3 regions of the Lactiplantibacillus argentoratensis genome follow, and region 1 is predicted to be linked to each of the others. Evidence: a T-box and tRNA genes for the amino acid it is inferred to sense, from the RefSeq annotation. Region 1 holds a T-box; the other regions hold tRNA genes.

What was found. A T-box is a leader RNA that pairs with one kind of tRNA and senses whether it is charged. The one in region 1 lies ahead of V7R88_RS05910 (phenylalanine--tRNA ligase subunit alpha), so its partner is inferred to be a tRNA-Phe.
Region 2: it encodes a tRNA-Phe, which carries the amino acid that the T-box ahead of V7R88_RS05910 (phenylalanine--tRNA ligase subunit alpha) is inferred to sense. The anticodon was not compared.
Region 3: it encodes a tRNA-Phe, which carries the amino acid that the T-box ahead of V7R88_RS05910 (phenylalanine--tRNA ligase subunit alpha) is inferred to sense. The anticodon was not compared.

What each region holds. Positions count from the first base shown of each region.
Region 1 covers NZ_CP147647.1:1,280,638-1,282,870, forward strand. Annotated here, with positions in the region: gene V7R88_RS05900 (HD domain-containing protein) at 1-380, shown strand, start outside; gene V7R88_RS05905 (winged helix-turn-helix transcriptional regulator) at 403-762, shown strand; T-box leader at 809-1,036, shown strand; gene V7R88_RS05910 (phenylalanine--tRNA ligase subunit alpha) at 1,090-2,136, shown strand; gene pheT (phenylalanine--tRNA ligase subunit beta) at 2,145-2,233, shown strand, end outside.
Region 2 covers NZ_CP147647.1:1,841,307-1,843,539, reverse strand. Annotated here, with positions in the region: tRNA gene V7R88_RS08705 (tRNA-Thr) at 1-16, shown strand, start outside; tRNA gene V7R88_RS08700 (tRNA-Gly) at 33-104, shown strand; tRNA gene V7R88_RS08695 (tRNA-Leu) at 120-205, shown strand; tRNA gene V7R88_RS08690 (tRNA-Arg) at 216-289, shown strand; tRNA gene V7R88_RS08685 (tRNA-Pro) at 295-368, shown strand; tRNA gene V7R88_RS08680 (tRNA-Met) at 400-473, shown strand; tRNA gene V7R88_RS08675 (tRNA-Ile) at 489-562, shown strand; tRNA gene V7R88_RS08670 (tRNA-Ser) at 602-691, shown strand; tRNA gene V7R88_RS08665 (tRNA-Met) at 698-771, shown strand; tRNA gene V7R88_RS08660 (tRNA-Asp) at 774-848, shown strand; tRNA gene V7R88_RS08655 (tRNA-Phe) at 878-950, shown strand; tRNA gene V7R88_RS08650 (tRNA-Gly) at 963-1,033, shown strand; tRNA gene V7R88_RS08645 (tRNA-Ile) at 1,040-1,114, shown strand; tRNA gene V7R88_RS08640 (tRNA-Ser) at 1,119-1,206, shown strand; tRNA gene V7R88_RS08635 (tRNA-Glu) at 1,227-1,299, shown strand; tRNA gene V7R88_RS08630 (tRNA-Met) at 1,309-1,382, shown strand; tRNA gene V7R88_RS08625 (tRNA-Asp) at 1,385-1,459, shown strand; gene V7R88_RS08620 (hypothetical protein) at 2,129-2,233, opposite strand, start outside.
Region 3 covers NZ_CP147647.1:1,053,750-1,055,982, forward strand. Annotated here, with positions in the region: rRNA gene V7R88_RS04875 (23S ribosomal RNA) at 1-700, shown strand, start outside; rRNA gene rrf (5S ribosomal RNA) at 772-888, shown strand; tRNA gene V7R88_RS04885 (tRNA-Asn) at 895-967, shown strand; tRNA gene V7R88_RS04890 (tRNA-Ser) at 986-1,075, shown strand; tRNA gene V7R88_RS04895 (tRNA-Glu) at 1,097-1,169, shown strand; tRNA gene V7R88_RS04900 (tRNA-Val) at 1,174-1,246, shown strand; tRNA gene V7R88_RS04905 (tRNA-Phe) at 1,302-1,374, shown strand; tRNA gene V7R88_RS04910 (tRNA-Tyr) at 1,380-1,462, shown strand; tRNA gene V7R88_RS04915 (tRNA-Trp) at 1,471-1,544, shown strand; tRNA gene V7R88_RS04920 (tRNA-His) at 1,550-1,622, shown strand; tRNA gene V7R88_RS04925 (tRNA-Gln) at 1,630-1,701, shown strand; tRNA gene V7R88_RS04930 (tRNA-Cys) at 1,724-1,794, shown strand; tRNA gene V7R88_RS04935 (tRNA-Leu) at 1,850-1,934, shown strand.

The DNA.
Region 1 (2,233 bases):
CGATTGCAGTTTCATATGATAGTTATGTTTTAGCGAAGAAATGGCATCTTAATACGACGGCAGTGGCGCGTGGTGGATTATTGCATGATTTGTTTTATTATGACTGGCGTGAAACCAAGTTTGATCTCGGATCGCACGCATTCATCCATCCGCGGGTGGCGTTACGTAACGCCGAAAAGTTAACAAAATTAACGCCCATGGAAAAAGATATCATTTTGAAGCATATGTTCGGCGCAACTTTAGCTGTGCCGAAATATCGGGAAAGTTTGCTCGTCTCTTTAGTTGATGATTATGAAGCAGAACATGAATTTTTTGGACCATTGCGTATGAAAGTGGCCAAACAACTAGATCGGTTCCGAGGCAAGGTCTCCGCCGGTTAATTCAATAATTGGGGGTCATTGCATGTCAGAAATACTAGCTGACACGGTAACAGAATCCAACGTGGATTTTGAACTGTGTCCAAAATTTGAAAAGACGTTTTCAATTCTCGGGAAGAAATGGAACGGGCTAATTATCGATGTTTTACTGGAAGACGGTCCCCAACGCTTTAAGAATCTGGCTCGTCAGATTCCTAAGTGCAGTGATCGAGTGCTCGTTGTTCGCTTGAAGGAATTGGAAGAAAACGGCATTGTAAGTCGGGTAACCCATTGTGACTCTGCCCTGATCGAGTATCGATTGACCACTAAAGGGCAAGATTTACGGCAAGTGATGGATACCGTCCATGACTGGTCCGATAAGTGGTTTAGTCCGGCCGAATCCTAATACGGGGTTGACGTGCAGGGCACTTTGCCATAAACTGACAATGTAGATAAAAGCCTTGACGAGAAATAGTAGTTAGTTACGGCGTCGTAGGGAAGGGTGTCACCGATTGAAAGCACCCTGGCGACCAAGATTGACGAATTCACTCTCCGAGCTGAAATTGGGCGTTTGTGAAAACAAATAATTTTCCGGTATCCCGACCGTTATGACGGGTTATGAGTGTGCATAGTAATTACGATGCAAACAAGGGTGGTACCGCGATGACCTCGTCCCTTTTTAGGGATGGGGTCTTTTTTTGTCCGCAACGCAACTAAAAATTGGAGGCAGCATATGAGTTTACAAGATCGATTAACCGAATTACGCGATCAAGGCTTGGCCGATATTAAATCCGCCGATGTTTTGAAAAAGGTTAACCAAGTCAAAGTTGATTTGCTTGGTAAAAAGGGGCCGATTACGGAAGTATTGCGCGGAATGCGCGACTTAAGTCCTGAAGAACGGCCAAAGGTGGGGGCTTATGCCAACGAAGTTCGTGACCGGATTCAGGCGGCGATTGATGAACGCCGCGAAGAATTGGAACAAGCGGCCGTTAATAAGCAATTGGCTGCTGAAAAGCTTGACGTGACATTGCCGGGACGGGAAGTCCCACAAGGCCAGCCACATGTGATTACCCAGATCATTACTGAATTGGAAGATTTATTTATGGGAATGGGTTATCAAATCGTTGATGGTGACGAAGTTGAAGAAGATTACTACAACTTTGAACGGTTGAACTTACCGAAGGATCATCCGGCCCGTGACATGCAGGACACGTTCTATATTACTAAAGACGTATTGCTACGGACGCAGACGTCTGCTGATCAGCCGCGGTCACTTGAAAACCACGACTTTTCTAAGGGACCATTGAAGGTCTTGTCACCAGGCCGCGTCTATCGGCGTGATACGGATGATGCAACCCATTCACATCAATTCCATCAAATTGAAGGATTGGTCGTAGACAAGCATATTACGATGGCCGACTTGAAGGGTACGTTAATCCTAGTTGCCAAGACCTTATTCGGCGACCAGTTTGATGTCCGCTTGCGGCCAAGCTTCTTCCCATTCACGGAACCATCCGTAGAAGCTGATGTGACTTGCTTTAATTGCAATGGTAAGGGCTGCGCAATCTGTAAGCAAACGGGTTGGATCGAAGTGTTGGGTGCCGGCATGGTTCACCCCCACGTGTTAGAGATGTCTGGCATTGATCCAGAAGAATATGGTGGTTTTGCCTTTGGGTTAGGACCAGACCGCTTTGCGATGTTGAAATACGGTGTTGACGATATCCGCAACTTCTACTTGAATGACGTGCGGTTCTTGTCACAGTTCTATAAGAAAGGTTAGGCGTCCACATGAGAATTTCTACGACATGGTTACGCGATTATTTGAAGCTGGACATTCCGGCCGATGAATTAGCAGAAAAGATTGAACGGACGGCCGT
Region 2 (2,233 bases), 560 kb from region 1:
AATCCTCTAGTCGGCATTAACTGAATAGTTATGCGGAAGTAGTTCAGTGGTAGAACATCACCTTGCCATGGTGGGGGTCGCGGGTTCGAATCCCGTCTTCCGCTTTGTTCCAGAGTGTTGCCGGGGTGGCGGAATTGGCAGACGCACAGGACTTAAAATCCTGCGGTTAGTGATAACCGTACCGGTTCGATCCCGGTCCTCGGCACTTTTATGAAGCACCCATAGCGCAATTGGATAGAGTGTCTGACTACGAATCAGAAGGTTGTAGGTTCGACTCCTACTGGGTGCATATAACGGGAAATAGCTCAGCTTGGTAGAGCACCTGGTTTGGGACCAGGGGGTCGCAGGTTCGAATCCTGTTTTCCCGATTAAGTAGTCATATACGATTATTTAACACATCGCGGTGTAGCTCAGCTGGCTAGAGCGTCCGGTTCATACCCGGGAGGTCGAGGGTTCGATTCCCCCTGCCGCGATAGGAATTAGAGCTTGGACCTTTAGCTCAGTTGGTTAGAGCAGACGGCTCATAACCGTCCGGTCGTAGGTTCGAGCCCTACAAGGTCCATCTACTATTAATAGTGGACATTTCCTAGTAACATCATATGGAGGATTACCCAAGTCTGGCTGAAGGGAACGGTCTTGAAAACCGTCAGGTGGGTCAAACCACGCGAGAGTTCGAATCTCTCATCCTCCTTATTATCGCGGGATGGAGCAGTCTGGTAGCTCGTCGGGCTCATAACCCGAAGGTCGCAGGTTCAAACCCTGCTCCCGCAATTGGTCCGTTGGTCTAGTTGGTTTAGGACGCCTGCCTGTCACGCAGGAGATCACGAGTTCGAGTCTCGTACGGACCGTTAAGTTAATAGATTTAAATGGCTACAATGGCTCGGTAGCTCAGTCGGTAGAGCAATGGATTGAAGCTCCATGTGTCGGCGGTTCGATTCCGTCCCGCGCCATATCTGTATTCTGCGGGTATAGTTTAGTGGTAAAACCACAGCCTTCCAAGCTGTTGTCGCGAGTCCGATTCTCGTTACCCGCTTTTTTTGGGCCTATAGCTCAGCTGGTTTAGAGCGCACGCCTGATAAGCGTGAGGTCGATGGTTCAAGTCCATTTAGGCCCATTTTGGAGAAGTACTCAAGTGGCTGAAGAGGTGCCCCTGCTAAGGGTATAGATCGCGCAAGCGGTGCGAGGGTTCGAATCCCTCCTTCTCCGTTGTTCCATATTAAAAATATGACCCCTTGGTCAAGTGGTTTAAGACACTGCCCTTTCACGGCAGTAACATGGGTTCGAATCCCGTAGGGGTCATTATATTATCGCGGGATGGAGCAGTCTGGTAGCTCGTCGGGCTCATAACCCGAAGGTCGCAGGTTCAAACCCTGCTCCCGCAATTGGTCCGTTGGTCTAGTTGGTTTAGGACGCCTGCCTGTCACGCAGGAGATCACGAGTTCGAGTCTCGTACGGACCGTTACACACGTCATTCGCTGATGAATGGCGTTTTTTTGTGTCTCCAGAATCGTGCAGATGTTCGTCGAAATTGTCGATAAGGTAAACGGCGAGCTAAGTGGGCGGGGTAGTGATTCAAATTGTTCTGCTTGGTTAAGCAATTGACTGTTGACGCTAGATGTCATAAAGGATCAGTTGTTGGTATTTGGGTGGTGTTGCCATTAGTTTTAGCCGATCGGCATAACCATGCTGGCTGGTCAAGGCGACACGCTATCTTTTAACATTCGGCACGGTACGATTTACTGGTATTAGGGACAACAGACTTGAGACTCATAGAAATCGGTGTAAGCGACGTACGGGCCACTAGGAATCTTCCGCGAAATGCGCGAGCGTTTCTTGCTGTGTATCTTGGCGGAAGATACTAACGAACGGATGGTAACGGTGATTTTATTCGCGTTGCCTGGTAATGCCACCGGTTAGAAGACGGATAGTTTAAAATCAACTAACCAATGACGTTACTCGCTTAAGAACCACGCCAGCTGCATACGTGACCACTCGTGGCTGCAATGTGGTATTAGAAGCGATGTTTGATTGCGAGTTGCCAAGGCTGGTGTGCTCAGCGTAAACGTATTCGTCAAAAAAAGTCGTTGCAGTTAAAATGCAACGACTTGAATTAGCCAATAACGGCTGATTATGATTTTAATGACCGTACAAATGAGTAACGGCTTTCGTGGTAGCCATAATCTGAGGTGATGTACTTCGCAAATGGTTTGAATGAAGCACTCCGTAGCCAAAC
Region 3 (2,233 bases), 230 kb from region 1:
CCGCACCACTAATCGTGGTGGGAGACAGTGTCAGGTGGGCAGTTTGACTGGGGCGGTCGCCTCCTAAAAAGTAACGGAGGCGCCCAAAGGTTCCCTCAGAATGGTTGGAAATCATTCGCAGAGTGTAAAGGCACAAGGGAGCTTGACTGCGAGACAGACAGGTCGAGCAGGGACGAAAGTCGGGCTTAGTGATCCGGTGGTACCGTATGGAAGGGCCATCGCTCAACGGATAAAAGCTACCCTGGGGATAACAGGCTTATCTCCCCCAAGAGTCCACATCGACGGGGAGGTTTGGCACCTCGATGTCGGCTCATCGCATCCTGGGGCTGTAGTCGGTCCCAAGGGTTGGGCTGTTCGCCCATTAAAGCGGTACGCGAGCTGGGTTCAGAACGTCGTGAGACAGTTCGGTCCCTATCCGTCGCGGGCGTAGGAAATTTGAGAGGACCTGTCCTTAGTACGAGAGGACCGGGATGGACATACCTCTGGTGTACCAGTTGTGCCGCCAGGCGCATCGCTGGGTAGCTACGTATGGATGTGATAAACGCTGAAAGCATCTAAGTGTGAAACACACCTCGAGATGAGATTTCCCATTCCTTTATGGAAGTAAGACCCCTGAAAGATGATCAGGTAGATAGGTTAGAAGTGGCAGTGCGGTGACGCATGAAGCGGACTAATACTAATCGGTCGAGGACTTAACCAAGTAATTGGTGTTCCGGTTCATATGAAGATATTTGATATTGTCTAGTTTTGAGAGCACAAGTTTCTCAATAGTGTGGTGACGATGGCGAGAAGGATACACCTGTTCCCATGTCGAACACAGAAGTTAAGCTTCTTAGCGCCGAGAGTAGTTGGGGGATCGCTCCCTGCGAGGGTAGGACGTTGCCATGCGATTATTCCGACATAGCTCAGTTGGTAGAGCGCTTGACTGTTAATCAAGATGTCGACGGTTCGAGCCCGCCTGTCGGAGTTATCTACGGTAAGCCATGGAGAGTTGTCCGAGTGGCTGAAGGAGCAGCATTGGAAATGCTGTAAACGGGTTATACCTGTTTCAAGGGTTCGAATCCCTTACTCTCCGTTAGTTAGATATAATAAATATGACCCCTTGGTCAAGTGGTTTAAGACACTGCCCTTTCACGGCAGTAACATGGGTTCGAATCCCGTAGGGGTCATTATGGAGGATTAGCTCAGTTGGGAGAGCGTCTGCCTTACAAGCAGAGGGTCACAGGTTCGAGCCCTGTATCCTCCATCTGATGAGAGTTACTCATCAATAATTTAATAGACTCCATCATGAAGAATGATATGGCTCGGTAGCTCAGTCGGTAGAGCAATGGATTGAAGCTCCATGTGTCGGCGGTTCGATTCCGTCCCGCGCCATTTATGGAGGGGTAGCGAAGTCTGGCTAAACGCGGCGGACTGTAAATCCGCTCCTTCGGGTTCGGTGGTTCGAATCCACTCCCCTCCATTCTTTATAGGGATATAGTTTAATGGTAGAACAACGGTCTCCAAAACCGTCGGTGTGGGTTCAACTCCTACTATCCCTGCCATGATGGCGGTAGTGGCGAAGTGGTTAACGCACCGGATTGTGGCTCCGGCACGCGTGGGTTCGATTCCCACCTACCGCCCTTTGATTGGGTTATAGCCAAGTGGTAAGGCAATGGACTTTGACTCCATCATGCGCTGGTTCGAATCCAGCTAACCCAGTTGGGTTTGGGCAATAAATGATGGCGGTATAGCCAAGTGGTAAGGCAGAGGTCTGCAAAACCTTCATCACCGGTTCAAATCCGGTTACCGCCTTTCCTGAAAAGGTTATAATCCTGATCAGATTTATGTTCCATCTAGTTATTATTTTGCCGGCGTGGCGGAATTGGCAGACGCGCTGGACTCAAAATCCAGTTCCCGTTGAGGGAGTATCGGTTCGACCCCGATCGCCGGTACTAAGAGGTTTTCAGGAAGCTCTAAGTACCTTTAAGAAGTCGTTATATCGTTGATATAACGGCTTTTTTGTATTCTTAGAATCATGCGAAAATAGGCAAAATGATTTTTGGGTGAACTTTCCAATTGCAAAGAATAAATTTACAATATTAGCATTGCATGAATATGAACGTAGAAATAGTCTCGTAAGCATCGAAAAGCCCTGTATTAGCATAAATCATGCTAACATAGGGCTTTTCATATTATGGTAGGTCTTTAAAACGAATCCATCCATCTAAAACTTGCTCGTTGCACTCGGTGA